2 regions of the Bradyrhizobium sp. SZCCHNRI3043 genome follow, and region 1 is predicted to be linked to the other one. Evidence: predicted binding sites of a transcription regulator. Region 1 holds the regulator's gene; the other holds the start of a gene.
What was found. Region 1 encodes PhoB, which activates phosphate uptake and scavenging genes when phosphate is short. Its sites were predicted from a motif close to TGTCATNNANCTGTCAT; they were not measured.

Region 2: a site for PhoB is predicted at 4,384-4,400, ahead of QX124_RS30520 (Orn/Lys/Arg decarboxylase N-terminal domain-containing protein). Genes of this name have one in related genera too.

Annotation. Positions count from the first base shown of each region.
Region 1 is NZ_JAUHID010000001.1:652,678-660,367, forward strand. Features, by position in the region: gene pstC (phosphate ABC transporter permease subunit PstC) at 1-781, shown strand, start outside; gene pstA (phosphate ABC transporter permease PstA) at 785-1,666, shown strand; gene pstB (phosphate ABC transporter ATP-binding protein PstB) at 1,663-2,484, shown strand; gene phoU (phosphate signaling complex protein PhoU) at 2,515-3,231, shown strand; gene phoB (phosphate regulon transcriptional regulator PhoB) at 3,248-3,955, shown strand; gene QX124_RS03085 (trypsin-like serine protease) at 4,103-5,419, shown strand; gene QX124_RS03090 (HoxN/HupN/NixA family nickel/cobalt transporter) at 5,590-6,711, shown strand; gene QX124_RS03095 (HupU protein) at 6,727-7,690, shown strand, end outside.
Region 2 is NZ_JAUHID010000028.1:47,089-54,778, forward strand. Features, by position in the region: gene cbiB (adenosylcobinamide-phosphate synthase CbiB) at 1-887, opposite strand, end outside; gene cobD (threonine-phosphate decarboxylase CobD) at 910-1,941, shown strand; gene cobS (adenosylcobinamide-GDP ribazoletransferase) at 1,938-2,657, opposite strand; gene QX124_RS30510 (histidine phosphatase family protein) at 2,654-3,247, opposite strand; gene cobT (nicotinate-nucleotide--dimethylbenzimidazole phosphoribosyltransferase) at 3,247-4,302, opposite strand; gene QX124_RS30520 (Orn/Lys/Arg decarboxylase N-terminal domain-containing protein) at 4,446-6,803, shown strand; gene QX124_RS30525 (GNAT family N-acetyltransferase) at 6,812-7,384, shown strand; gene QX124_RS30530 (hypothetical protein) at 7,393-7,605, opposite strand.

The DNA.
Region 1 (7,690 bases):
GCGGCGCTGGGCGCCGTCGGCCGATCCGCCGGTGCTCGGCGCGCTCGGCCCTATCTACGGCACCTTGGTCACGTCCTTCATCGCGATGCTGATCGCCATTCCGGTCGGTCTGGGCATTGCGATCTTCCTCACCGAGCTGTGCCCGCAATGGCTGCGCCGTCCGATCGGACTTGCGATCGAGCTGCTCGCCGGCATTCCTTCGATCATCTACGGCATGTGGGGCTTCTTCGTGCTGGGGCCGTTCCTGGCCTATACGTTCCAGCCGTTCATGATCAATCTCTGCGCCGGCATCCCCGTGCTGCAGGACATCTTCGCCGGTCCGCCGTCCTATCTCAGCCTGTTCAACGCCTCGCTGATCCTGGCGATCATGGTGTTGCCGTTCATCACCTCGATCTCGGTCGACGTGTTCAAGACCGTCCCGCCGGTGCTGAAGGAAGCCGCCTACGGGGTCGGCTGCACCACCTGGGAGGTCGTGCGCAGCGTCGTCATTCCCTACACCCGCGTCGGCGTCATCGGCGGCGTCATGCTGGCGCTGGGCCGTGCGCTCGGCGAAACGATGGCGGTGACCTTCATCATCGGCAACTCGTTCCGGATCTCATCCTCGATCTTCGCGCCGGGCACCACGATCTCGGCCGCCATCGCCTCCGAATTCCAGGAGAGCGACGGGCTGCACCAGTCGAGCCTGATCCTGCTCGGTCTGCTGCTGTTCGTGCTCACCTTCTTCGTGCTGGCGAGCGCGCGGCTGATGCTCATGCGGCTCGAAGCCAAGGCGGGAAGATAAGCCATGTCCAGCGCTGATACGCTTACACTCGATGCGCCGGTCAATCCGATCTATGCGCGCCGGCGCCGCAGGGACATCGTGATCCGCGGCCTCTGCGTCGCCGCCGCGATGTTCGGCGTCACCTGGCTGGCGCTGATCCTGTTCACGCTGTTCTATAACGGACTCGCCGGCCTCAGCCTGCAGGTTTTTGCCGCCGACACGCCGCCACCCGGCTCCAGCGAAGGCGGCCTGCGCAACGCCATCGTCGGCTCCTTGATCATGACGATCATCGGCGTCGGCATCGGCGCGCCGCTCGGCCTGTTCGCCGGCACCTATCTCGCCGAATACGGCCGCAACGACCGCCTGACCTCGGTGATCCGCTTCATCAACGACATCCTGCTGTCGGCGCCCTCGATCATCATCGGCCTGTTCATCTATGGTGCGGTCGTGGTGCCGATGGGCGGCTTCTCGGCACTCGCGGGTTCCCTTGCATTGGCGGTCATCGTGATCCCGGTGGTGCTGCGCACCACCGAGGACATGCTGCTGCTCGTGCCCAACCCGCTGCGCGAGGCGGCGTCTGCGCTCGGCCTGCCGCGCTCGCTGGTGATCCGCCGCATCGCCTATCGGGCGGCGCGCTCGGGCCTCATCACCGGCGTGCTGCTTGCCACCGCCCGCGTCGCCGGCGAGACCGCGCCTCTGCTGTTCACCGCGCTGTCGAACCAGTTCTGGAGCCTCAACCTTTCCAGGACGATGGCGAACCTGCCCGTCACCATCAACAATTTCGTCCAGAGCCCTTATGCCTACTGGAAGCAACTGGCCTGGAGCGGAGCCCTTCTCATCACTCTGGCCGTGCTCGCCCTGAACATCGGTGCACGCATTCTCGGCGCCGAGAGGAACACCAAATGACCGAACTGTCCGTCTCCGTCAGTCAGCCCAATCACGCTCTTCACGGCAAGGCGCTTCCGGATGCGCCGGCCAAGGTGACTGCGCGCAACCTCAACTTCTACTACGGCGACCATCACGCGCTGAAGAACATCAACCTGTCGCTGGGCACCAACCGCGTCACCGCGTTCATCGGCCCGTCCGGCTGCGGCAAGTCCACGCTGCTGCGCATCTTCAACCGGATGTACGATCTCTATCCGGGCCAGCGCGCGACCGGGCAGCTGATGCTCGACAACACCAACATCCTCGATCCCAAGCTCGATCTGAATCTGCTGCGCGCCCGGGTCGGCATGGTGTTCCAGAAGCCGACGCCGTTCCCGATGACGATCTACGAGAACATCGCCTTTGGCATCCGCCTCTATGAGAAGATATCGAAGTCGGAGATGGACGACCGGGTCGAGAAGGCGCTGCGCGGCGGCGCGTTGTGGAACGAGGTCAAGGACAAGCTCAACGCCTCGGGCCTGTCGCTGTCCGGCGGCCAGCAGCAGCGACTGTGCATCGCGCGCACCGTGGCGGTCCGGCCGGAGGTGATCTTGTTCGACGAGCCGTGCTCGGCGCTCGATCCGATCTCGACCGCCAAGGTCGAGGAGCTGATCCAGGAGCTCGCCGAAAACTATACGATCGCCATCGTGACGCATAACATGCAGCAGGCGGCGCGCGTCTCCGACAAGACCGCCTTCATGTATCTCGGCGAGCTGATCGAGTTCGACGACACCAGCAAGATCTTCACCTCGCCGAGTGATCGGCGGACCCAGGATTACATCACCGGCCGGTTCGGCTGACGCCGACGACATTGTCTTCAGGAGATCATCATGGCCAGTGAACATACCGCCAAGGCGTTCGACAGCGATCTGCAGGACCTCACCCGTCTGGTATCGGAGATGGGCGGCCTCGCAGAGCGGCTGATCGTCGATTCCGTCGATGCGCTGGTGCGGCGCGACATCGCGCTCGGCCAGAAGGTGGTCGCCACCGACGCCGAGGTCGACAAGCTGCAGCGCATCATCGAGGAGCGCGCCGTGCTCACGATCGCCCGTCGCCAGCCGATGGCGGTCGACCTGCGCGAGATCGTCGGCGCGATGCGCGTGGCGACCGATCTGGAGCGCATCGGCGACCTCGCCAAGAACATCGGCAAGCGCGTCGCGGCGCTGGAGAGCGACTTCCATCCGCTGAAGCTGATCCGCGGCCTCGAGCACATGACCGATCTGGTGCAGTCGCAGGTCAAGACGGTGCTGGACGCCTATGCCGCGCATGACCTGCCGGCGGCGATGACGGTGTGGAAGGGCGACGAGGAAGTCGACGCCATCTGCACCTCGCTGTTCCGCGAGCTCCTGACCTACATGATGGAGGATCCGCGCAACATCTCGTTCTGCATCCACCTGATGTTCTGCGCCAAGAACATCGAGCGCATCGGCGATCACGCGACCAACATCGCCGAGACTGTATTCTATATGATCGAAGGCCAGCAGATCATGGACAAGCGCCCGAAGGGCGACATGACGAGCTTCGCGACGACGATTCCCGGTAACTAAGAGAGACGGTTCAGACATGGGCGCCCGAATTCTGGTGGTGGAGGACGAGGAGGCGCTGACGACGCTGCTGCGCTACAACCTCGAGGCCGAAGGCTACGAGGTCGAGACCGTGGCGCGCGGCGACGAGGCCGACACGCGGCTGAAGGAGCGCGTTCCGGATCTCGTCGTGCTCGACTGGATGCTGCCGGGCCTCTCCGGCATCGAGTTGTGCCGCCGCCTGCGCGCGCGCTCCGAGACCCGGCAACTGCCGATCATCATGCTGACGGCGCGCGGCGAGGAGAGCGAGCGCGTGCGCGGACTCGCCACCGGCGCCGACGACTACATCGTCAAGCCGTTCTCGGTGCCGGAGCTCCTGGCGCGCGTGAAAGGCCTGCTGCGGCGGGCGAGCCCGGAGCGGCTGGCGACCGTGCTGTCCTATGGCGACATCGAGCTCGACCGCGAGAAACGCCGCGTGGCGCGCTCGGGGCGGCCGATCGATCTCGGCCCGACCGAATACCGCCTGCTCGAATTCTTCCTCGAGCACCCCGGCCGCGTGTTCAGCCGCGAACAGCTGCTCGACAGCGTCTGGGGCCGCGACATCTACATCGACGAGCGCACCGTCGACGTCCATATCGGCCGCCTGCGCAAGCTGCTCAATCCCGGCCGCGAGCAGGACCCGATCCGCACCGTGCGCGGCGCCGGTTATGCGCTCGATGATCGCTTCGCCAAGAGCGAGCAGGTGTAAGGGGCGATCGGACGTGAGGACGAAGCAGGTGTGAGGCGCGAGCGGGCCCGATTGAGGAGATCGCGGTCCGCTTTCCGCCACGCCGCCGCCGTCTTGATCGTGTCTGCTTCGTGGCCCGTCACGATGTTTCGGTCCCAGCGGACGCCCTTGATCAAGACCATCATCATATCTCTTGCCGTGCTGCTCGGCGGCGCGGCGGGCGCCCCGGCCGCCGAGCTCGAAGACGCGGTCGCGGCGGCAGGCAACGGGCAGCATGCGGCGGCGATGCGACGGCTGCTGCCGCTGGCCGCCAAGGGCGATGCGCGGGCGCAGTTCGACGTCGGCTTCATGCAGGCGTTCGGCTGGGGCGTGCCGCGTAATCCGAGCGAGGCGCTGGCCTGGTACCGCAAGGCCGCCGATCAGGGGCTAGCCGTCGCGCAACATTATCTCGGCATCGCCTACGTCAATGGCGAGGGTGTTGCCTCGAACTACGGCGAAGCCAGTCGCTGGTTCAGCCGCGCGGCGGCGCAGGGCTTCGCCCAGTCGCAATACATGCTCGGCCTGATGCTGCTCGACGGCCGCGGTGTGAAACAGGACGTCGTGCAGGGCTATGCCTGGCTGGTGATGGCGGGCCGTAGTGGCGTGCGATCGGCCGGCCGCGACGTGCAGCGGGTCAGGTTGACCGAGCCGCAGCGCGTCCAGGCCCAGAGCGCCATTGCGTCCTGGCAGCCGAAACCGGAATCGGCGGATGCGGGCATTGCCACTCCGCGTCCGGAGCAACTGCTCGGGCTCGATCGCCACATCGGCGAGGTCGTCGATCCCACCTCCTGGCCGGCGTCGTCGATCGGCGTCGTCACCGTCGCGCAATACTCGAGCGGCGGCTGGTGCACCGGCACCCTGGTGGCGCCGCGCGTCGTGCTCACCGCCGCGCATTGCGTCTTCAACGGCGTGGCGCAGGTCAGCCCCGGCAATGTCCGCTTCCTGGCCGGCATGAACCGTGGCACGCCGGCGGCATCGTCGGTCGCCGACAAGCTGATCGTGGCGCCCGATTTCGTCCCGACCCGGCACGACAGATGGTCGCTCGACCGCTCGCCCGCCGATTGGGCGCTGATCGTGCTGAAGGATGCGCTGCCGTCGAAGCCGGTGGCGGTCAAGGCGCTGACCCGCGAGGAGCTCGCGGCTGCGACGACGGCCGGCACCATCTCCGAGATCGGCTATGGCCAGGAGCGGCGCTATTCGCCGACCGGCCAGCGCAATTGCAGCGCCGGCATGACCAAGGACGGGATGCTGCTGACGGTGCATTGTCTGGCCAATTTCGGCTATTCGGGCTCGCCGATCCTCGCCGAGGTCGGTGGGCAGCCTGCCGTGGTCGGCATCTTCTCGGCGTTCCACGAGGAGACCCGGCTGATGTTCGCCGCCCCCGCGAGCCAGTTCGAGGCGGTCGTGCGCCGCGAGATCGCGGCGCAGAGTGCCTCGGCGCGGTGAGGGAAGGAGCGAGAGAGACGAGGTCCCGCCGCTGGTCATGATCTGTGCGTGACTGGATAGCGGGTTGCCAAGCGAGAGGGCGGTCCGGGAAGCGCCACCCAGGTTTTCCTGCAGCTTTCGCCTGCAGCGGGGCCTTACCGAACTGGCCTGGCTCTTGCTATAGTCCGAGTATGACGATTGTTCAAATTGATCATCCTCGGGCCGCGCGGCTGCTGTGGTGGCGGTCGCAGCCCGGCCGGACCGTTGCGCTGGTCGCCGGACTGGTCGCCGCCAACGCGCTCGCCTGGGCCTGGGCGTTCGCGCTCTACGCCGACCGGCCCGCCATCGTCGGCACCGCGATGCTGGCTTGGCTGCTCGGACTGCGCCATGCGATCGATGCGGATCACATCGCGGCCATCGACAACGTCGTGCGGAAGCTGGTGCAGGACGGTAGCGCCCCGCGCGCCGCCGGCCTCTATTTTGCGCTCGGCCATTCCAGCGTCGTCGTTATCGCCACCATCGTCGTGAGCCTCATCGCCGGCGCCGACCTCCTGGATGAAGAGAGTGCGATCAGGGCGATCGGCGGCGTCATCGGCACGTCGGTATCGTCCGGCTTCCTGCTGCTTATCGCGTTGGCGAACCTCATTCTGTTCGTGAACCTCTGGCGCCGCGCCGCACAGCCGCAGTCCGAGATGGAAACCGCCGGAAACAGCGGACGGGGCATCCTCATCCGCCTGCTGCGCCCCGTGCTCCGCCTGGTGGGACGCGCCTGGCACATGTATCCGCTCGGCTTCCTGTTCGGTCTCGGCTTCGACACTGCGAGCGAGATCGGGCTTCTCAGCCTGTCGGCGACCGAGGCTGCGCGCGGCGCGAGCCTCGCCCATGTGCTGGTATTCCCGGCGCTGTTCGCGGCTGCGATGGCCACTGTCGACACCGCCGACAGCATGCTGATGGTCGGCGCCTATCGCTGGGCGCTGACCGATCCCGCACGCAAGCTGCGCTATAACCTCGTGATCACCGGCGCATCCGTTGCGATCGCGCTGGTGATCGGCAGCTTCGAGGCGTTCACGCTGTTGGCGCCGCGGCTTGGCCTGACGGGGGGATGGGCTGACGTCGCCACCGCGCTGGGCGACGATGTCGCCAATCTCGGAATCGTCGCGATCGGCCTGTTCGGACTGGTCTGGGCGGTCGCCATGCTGCTCGGTCGCAGTCAGCGCGGTTCCGAGGCGACGCCCGGCGAAGCGCTTGCCAGCGTTCGTGCGGGGGCGCTAAACCCGCCGGCGATACGAAGCGGAACGCATAAGACGGGCTAGGAGCGGGGCCTCATGATGGTCGGCTCGGAGGGAACGATCAGGATGCTGTGGCTGCAGGGCGCGAGCTGCGGCGGCTGCACCATGTCGATCCTGGAAAGCGGCGCGTCCGGCTGGTTCGACGAATTGCGCCAATCCGGCATCGATCTGGTGTGGCATCCCTCCGTCAGCGAGCAGACAGGGGACGAGGTCGTGGAGCTGTTAGAGGCGATCCGCGACGGCCGCGAGCGGCTCGATCTGCTGGTGCTCGAAGGCTCGGTGGCGCGAGGCCCCGGTCTGAGCGGCCGCTTCAACATGCTCGCCGGCACCAACCGCTCGATCTATCACTGGCTGCTCGATCTGGCGCCGCTGGCCGACTACGTCGTCGCCGTCGGCAGCTGCGCCGCCTATGGCGGCATTCCCGCGGCTGGCATCAATCCGACCGATGCGGTCGGACTGCAGTTCGAGGGCAGCGATATCGGCGGCGCGCTTGGCGCGGCCTTCCGCTCGAAACGCGGGCTGCCGGTGATCAACGTCGCAGGCTGTGCGCCGCATCCGGGCTGGATGATGGAGAGCCTGCTGGCGCTTACCTCGGGCGATCTGACGGCAGACGGTCTCGACGCGGTCGGCCGTCCGACCTTCATCGCCAACCACCTCGCTCATCACGGCTGCTCGCGCAACGAGTTCTACGAGTTCAAGGCGAGCGCGGAGACGATGTCGGAGCGCGGCTGCCTGATGGAGCATCTCGGCTGCCGCGCAACGCAGGCGGTCGGCGACTGCAATCAGCGCTCGTGGAACGGCGGCGGCTCCTGCACCAAGGGCGGTTATGCCTGCATCGCCTGCACCTCGCCGGGCTTCGAGAGCGCGCAGAACTATCTGGAGACGGCGAAGCTCGCCGGCATCCCCGTCGGCCTTCCCACCGACATGCCGAAAGCCTGGTTCGTCGCGCTCGCAGCGCTGTCGAAATCGGCCACGCCGCGCCGCGTCCGAGTCAATGCGACGG
Region 2 (7,690 bases), on a different contig from region 1:
CGGATGTCGGAGGCGTTGAGATCGGCGCGCCCGTCGCCCATCCAGGCATCGGTGACGAGATGACCGTGATAGACGCGCGGCCCCGCCAGGCGCAGTCCGAGCGCACCAGCCATCGCCGCTTCCGGCCAGCCGGCATTGGGCGAACGATGCTTCGACGCATCACGTGCAACGGCTCGCACCGCGGCCGAAGCCGAGGCGCTCGGGATGCAGGCCGCAGCGGCTGCGATCCACAGCGCGGACAGGCGCGAGGCCGGCAGGTTGACGAGATCGTCGAGCCGCGCCGCCGCCCAGCCGAACGCGCGGTGCCGGTCCGAGAGATGACCGATCATGCTGTCCGCGGTGTTGAGAGCCTTGTAGATCAGGATACCTGGAAGACCACCGACGACGAGCCAGAACACGGGTGCGACGACGCCATCGGAGAAGTTTTCTGCCAGGCTCTCGATCGCGGCCCGCGCAACGCCTGCTTCATCCAGCCGATCGGGATCGCGGCCGACGATCATCGAGACCGCTCGGCGGCCGCCCTCGAGCCCCTCCTGCTCCAGTCCCTCTGCAACCGCGGCGACATGCGTGTCGAGACTGCGCTGGGCCAGCAGGCTGCTTGCCGCCACACCAAGGATGATCGCTGCGACCGGCTCGCCCACGACCGCCTGCATCACCCACGCTGCGGCGAGGCCGATGGTCATCCCCCCCGCGACGAGCAGGCAGACGAGCGCAATGCCGCGGGCACGTCGTGCGGCAAAGCCGTCTGCCCCGTTCCAGCGGCGGTCCGCCCATGCTATCAGCGCACCCATCCACATCACGGGATGGCCGATCCGCCGCACCAGGACCTGGGGATAACCGACCGCCGCCTCGACGAGCAGCGCCGTGAGCGCGAGAGAGACGAACATCGATCTCCGCTGAAGGACAGACATGGACGACAGAGCGACTAGCACGGGCGCGGACCAGCCGGAAGCGATCCTTCACGGCGGCGATCTCGCTGCGATCAGCCGTCGCTACCCGGATGCGCCGCGGCCGTGGATCGATCTGTCGACCGGCATCAATCCCATAGCCTACCCGGTGCCGACCATCCCGCCCGCAAGTTGGGCGCGCTTGCCGGCCCAAGCCGAAGACGACGCGCTGTGCGCAGCGGCTGCTGCGCGCTATGGCGTGGCGGGGCCCGAAATGATCGTTGCCGCGCCCGGCACGCAGGCGCTGTTGCAGATCCTGCCGCGGCTGCGCCCGCGCTCGAGGGTTGCCGTGCTCGCCCCGACCTACGAGGAGCATGCGCTGTGCTGGCGCCGCTGTGGGCATCGCGTCGGTCTGGTCGATGATGTCGATGCGCTCGCCGATGCCGATGTTGCCGTCGTCGTGAATCCCAACAATCCCACCGGCCGCCTGCTGCCCCGCGATGTGCAGGTCGGATTGGCCGCGACCTTGCGCCGGCGCGACGGCCTGCTGATCGTCGACGAAGCATTCATCGATCTTTGTCCCGCCGACGCCAGCCTCGCAGCCGACCTGCCGCCGGCGACGATCGTGCTGCGCTCGTTCGGCAAGACCTACGGCCTTGCCGGCGTCCGCCTCGGTTTCGCGATCGGCTCCGCTGACGTCGTCCGCCGACTCCGCGACGAGCTCGGGCCTTGGGCCGTATCCGGACCTGCGCTCGCGATCGGAACGACGGCCTTGGCCGACGCTGCTTGGCTGGAGCAGACACGCGCGCGGCTGGCGAACGACTGTCAGCGCATCGACGATCTTCTGAGCAAGGCCGGCTGCGCGGTCATCGGCGGCACGCCGCTGTTCAGGCTGATCACATCGCCGAACGCGCCTGACATCGCCGAGCGGCTCGCCCGGCACGGCATCCACGTCCGGCGCTTTCCGGCTCAGCCGAGCTGGCTGCGCTTCGGCCTGCCGGGCAATGCGTCCGAGTGGCACCGGCTGGCGCCGGCGCTCGGCGATGCCTTCTAACCGAGCACGCAGGCGGCAAGCAGCAGCGTTTCCGTGACCTCGATGCTGGCGCCATGGCAATCGCCGGTGATGCCGCCGAGCCGCCATTGCCAGTAGAACGCGACCGCCGGAACGAGACCAATCGCAACCAGCGTCGGTACCGCGCCGGCGAGCGCACCGATCGCGAGTCCGCCGCCCCAGGCGACGATGACGTTCCAGCCGACGCTGTTGGAGATGCTCGCCCCCAGCCCCGGCTTCAGCGAAAGCAGCGTCTTGTTGCACACCAGCGTTCCCCAGCGCGCCCAGGCCGGGATCAGCACGAGCGCCCAGGCCGTCGGCCCCGTCGCCAGCTCGGCGATCAGCACCAGCTTCGCGGCGATCTGCAGGGATATCGCGACGACAGCGAAGCTGCCGGCGTGGGGATCGCCAAGCACGGCGATGAAGCGCTCCGGCTTGCCATGCGAGGCGCCGAACGCATCGGCGACGTCGCCGAGCCCATCGAGATGCAGCGCGCCGGTGATCCCGATCCAGGCGACCAGCACGGTCAGCGCGACGATCCACGGATCGGCATCATGAAAAAGGCGGGCGACCAGCGCCAGACAGGCGCCAATCACCAGTCCGGCTGCCGGAAACCAGACCGACGCCCGCGCCAGATCGTCCGGTCGTAACTCAGCGACCCGCGGTGTCGGCAGCCGTGTCAGGAACTGCAATGCGATCCAGAATTCACGAAGCATCATGGCTGGATGATCTCGACGATTTCGCCCCAAGGTACACCATCATCGCCCTGCCCGGCTTCGAGCGTGATCCGCGTACCAGGGCGAATGCGTAAGCTCCACAGCTGGTGCAGCGGCCAGCCGAGCAGATGCGAGAGCGCTGCGCGTATGGCGCCGCCATGGGTCACCACGAGAACCGGCGCAGGCTCGGGCCGGACAAGGATATGATGTGTTGCGCGCGCCACTCGCGCCTGCAAATCGGACCAGCTCTCACCGCCCGGCGCCCGGACCTCAGCATCGGCATGGAAGGTGTCGAGCAAGGCTTCGCCTCCGGGCTCCGCGGCGATGTCGCGATGCGTCCGCCCGTCCCAGCGTCCGAAATCGAGCTCGCTCCAATCCGCATCGATGTCCAGCGCACAGTTGGTCTGCCGGGCATAATCCTCCGCTGCCGCACGTGCGCGCGCCAACGGCGAGCTGACGACGCTGTGCCAGATCAGGCTCCGCGTCTGCCGCCGGAATTGATCCCAGCCGAGGTCGCTGAGCGGCGGGTCGGTACGGCCGTCGAGATAGCCGTCCCGTCCTGTCGTCCCGTGCCGCAGCAGATCGATCCGCATCAGGACTTGGCTCCCGAGACGGCGGCCTCCGCAAAGGTGGCCATGCCCCCGTGGAGCGCGCAGGCCAACCGAATGATCGGCAGCGCAGTGGCGGCGCCCGAGGCCTCGCCAAGCCGCAGATCGAGGTCGATCAGCGGACGGGCACCGAGCGCGTCGAGCACGATGGCGTGGCCGCGCTCGGCCGAGCGATGCGAGAACAGCAGCCACGGACGGCAGGAGGGATTGAGGCGGACGGCGACCAGCGCCGCGACAGAGACGATGAAGCCGTCGACCAGCACCGGCCAGCGCCGCTGCGCGGCGGCGACGATCGCGCCGGCCATCGCAATGATCTCGAAGCCGCCGACTGCAGCCAGGACATCCGCGACGGCCGCTCCCGCCGTGAGCCCGTGTCGCCCCAACGCATCGGCAATCACCGCAGCCTTCCTGGCCCGTCCGTCGGCGTCGAGCCCGGTGCCGCTGCCGACGATGTCCGCGGGCGCGCATGACAGCAGCGCGGCGGCAATCGCTGCCGCCGATGTCGTGTTGCCGATCCCCATCTCGCCGAAGATCACGAGTTGCGGCGCGTGATCGGCCTGCCGCACCACCGCGCGCCGTCCGGCTTCGGCCGCAAACGCGACCTCCTCCAGCGTCAGCGCCGCCTCGGTGCTGAAGTCGCGCGTGCCGCGCCGCGGCTTGTCGACGATCACGCCGGGCACCGGCTCGCTCGCCAGCGTGCCGACGTCGACCACCTCCAGCGGACAGCCGAGGTTGCGCGCCAGCACCGAGATCGCTGCGCCACCGGCCGCGAAGTTGTGCAGCATCTGCACCGTCACTTCCGGCGGATACGCCGACACGCCCCGCGCCGCGATGCCATGGTCCCCCGCGAACAGCACCACCGGGACCCGATCGGCCCCCGGCCGCTCCAACGCCTGCAGCGCCGCCAGCTCGACCGCCACCTGCTCCAATCGCCCAAGGGCGCCAATCGGCTTGGTCAACTGGGCCTGGCGTTCCAGCGCCGCCTGCCGATGGAGCTCGGACGGCGCCACACAATCAAGGCTGATCCATTCGGGAAGCACCACGGATCCTTTCAGCATCACTCGGGTTCGGGACGATTGCCACTGCGAGGCGACCGAGACAAGCTCCGTGAGGCGCCCTATTGTCATCGAAGCGTCATCGAACGTGACGACAGGTGGCTGCCCACCCAGCCCGAAAGACTCTCATGGAATACTTCCGCCGCTTCACCTTCCTGTTCGCCGCGCCCGTGTTCGAGACCGACGACCTTGCGGGGCTCCGCTTCAACCAGATCATCGAGGAGATCCAGCGCTCGGGCTTCGAGGTGGTGCGCGCCCGCAAGCTGGAGGACGCCGAGATCGCTGTGCAGACGGATGCCGCGATCGGCTGCATGGTCGTCGATTGGGGCAAGAAGGGCCTGGAAGGCAAGACGGCGTCGCTGATCAACCTGATGCGCCGTCGCGGACTGGACTTCCCGATCATCCTCCTGATCCGCCGCAAGCGGTTCGAGGATCTGCCGGTCGAGGTGCTCGACTTCATCGACGGCTACGTGTTCCTGTCGGAGGAGACTCCAGCCTTCATCGCCAAGAACCTGGTCAGCCGGCTGAAGCAATATGCCGAGACACTGAAGACGCCATTCTTCGGCGCGCTGGTCGACTATGCCGAGGAAGGCAACCAGCTCTGGACCTGCCCCGGGCACAATGGCGGCGTGTTCTATAGCCGCAGCCCGATCGGCCGGGTCTTCGTCGAGCATCTCGGCGAGGCCGTGTTCCGCGACGATCTCGACAATTCCGTGCTCGATCTCGGCGATCTCCTGACCCATGAGGGGCCGGCGCTGCGCGCGCAGAAGGAAGCCGCGCAGATCTTCGGCGCCGAGAAGACCTATTTCGTCCTCAACGGTACCTCGACCTCCAACAAGGTCGTGCTCGGGGCCCTGGTCACCGACGGCGACCTCGTGCTGTTCGATCGCAACAACCACAAGGCCGCTCATCACGGCGCGCTGCTGATTTCGGGCGGCGTCCCGATCTACGTTCCAACGGTTCGCAACCCCTGGGGCCTGATCGGCCCGATGCGCTGGGATCTGCTGGACGAAGAGCATCTGCGACAGCAGATCCGCGACAACCCGCTGGTCAAGGACCCCGACGCCTGGCGCAAGGAGCGGCCGTTCCGCGTCGCGGTGGTCGAGGAGTGCACCTATGACGGCACGATCCACAGCGCCGAGATGATCCTGAAGCGGATCGGGCATCTCTGCGACTACATCATGTTCGACGAGGCCTGGGCGGGCTTCATGAAATTCCACCCGCTCTACGCCGGCCGCTTCGCCATGGGCCTCGGCGACCTCGGACCCGACGCCCCCGGCATCATCGCCACGCAATCGACCCACAAGCAGCTCGCGAGCTTCTCCCAGGCCTCGCAGATCCACGTCAAGGACCGCCACATCAAGGGCCAGCGGCGGCGGGTCGAGCATCGCCGCTTCAACGAAAGCTTCATGCAGCACGCCTCGACCTCGCCGTTCTATCCGCTGTTCGCCTCGCTGGACGTCGGCGCGCAGATGATGAAGGGCCGCTCCGGTGAGGTGCTGTGGGACGACACGATCCGGCTCGGAATCGAATTGCGCAAGAAGATCAGGGCGATGCGCCGGGAATTCGAGGAGAAGGAGAAGGATCCGGCGCGGCGCTGGTTCTTCGAGCCGTTCGTGCCGGACCGGGTGTCGATCCCCGATGCGGCCAATCCCGGGGCTAGCCATGACGTGGCCTGGGAGGCGATCTCGACCGACCAGCTCGCGACCGATACCGCGCTGTGGCAGCTCACGCCGGGCGCGGCATGGCACGGCTTTCCGGATCTCGCCCCCGGCTTCGCAATGACCGATCCGAACAAGCTGACCCTGCTGACCCCGGGCTTCGATCGCGCCACCGGCGGCTATGCCGATCACGGCATCCCGGCTCCGATCGTCGCGCAATATCTGCGCGAGAACCGCATCGTGGCGGAGAAGAACGATCTCAACTCGCTGCTGTTCCTGCTGACGCCGGGGGTCGAGGCGAGCAAGGCGGGAACCCTGATCAGTGGCCTGGTCGCCTTCAAGCGGCTCCACGATGACAACGTGCTGCTGGAGGACGCCATTCCGGAGTTCACCCGCAAGCGCTTTGCGCGTTACGGCAAGCTGCGGCTGCGCGACCTCTGCGGAGAGATGCACCGCTTCTACCGCGAAGCCGAGGTGAGCGCGCTGCAGGCAAAGCAGTTCCAGCCGCAGCACATGCCGGAGATCGCGATGTCACCACGCGAGGCGGCGCGTGCGCTGATGCGCAACGAGGTCGACTACCTGCCGATCGATCGGATCGCCGGGCGCATTGCGACGACCCCCTTCGTGGTCTATCCGCCGGGCATCGCCACCATCGTTCCGGGCGAGCGGCTATCCGACCGCGCCAAGCCGATGATCGATTACCTCAAGATGTTCGAGCGGGCGTTCAACGCCTATCCCGGTTTCGAGGTCGAAATACAGGGGCTGTATAAGGAGCTCGACGAGTCCGGCCGGATCCGGCTCCATACCTATGTCTGCGCAGAGTAATTCGAACCATGGACAGCGCGATCACGGCTCGCGACACCGAGCCGCCGGTCCTCGTCAGGCCGTCACGCGACGAGGATGTCGAGGCCATGCTCTCGATCTACCGGCGGCATGTCCGCCGCGGGGTCGAGGACAGCGCCGCCGGTTCCGGGGCGCCCGAGCCGGACGACCTCAAGCAGCGGCGCAAGAATCTGCGAAATCATCGGCTGCCACATCTTGTCGCGACATTCCGCGGCGAAGTCGTGGGCTATGCCTATGTCGTCTTGTTCAGGAAGCGGCCGGCCTACCGGTTCGCGGTCAAGCATTCGATCTATGTCCACCATGAGCATCTCGGCCGTGGTGTCGGCGGGCTGCTGATGCAGGCGCTGATCGATGCATCCGCCGCGGCCGGATATCGCCAGATGATCGGCTATATCGACGCCGATAATGTCGCCTCGCTCGGCATTCATGAGCGCTTCGGGTTCGTCAGGGTGGGGCTGCTGCCGGGAGTAGCCTACCGTTTCGGCCGCTGGTGCGACACAGTGATGGTGCAGCGCTCGCTTGGCCCCGGAGCCAGCGACGCACCGGCTGGGATGGGCCGCTGAGCCGCAGGTCAGGACGGAAAGTCGGCCGCCTTCACCTCAATGCGGTCGGCATGCAGCGACCAGTCGCGCACCTCCTGCTGTTCGCAGAACCTGGACTTTGCGATTTCTGCGGCTTCGCCTTCGCTGTCGGCCTCAACCTCCAACGTGCTCTGGCAAATCTCGCACTGGCGGCCATTCTCGCCCAGCACGTCCTTCATGAAATGGATGACATAGCGCGACATGCAACCTCCTGCCTCTCACGCAGTGCTCGAAGGTGATGTTACCGCGCTTCTCCTCCCGCTGTTCACCGATATCAAGCGGCCGATG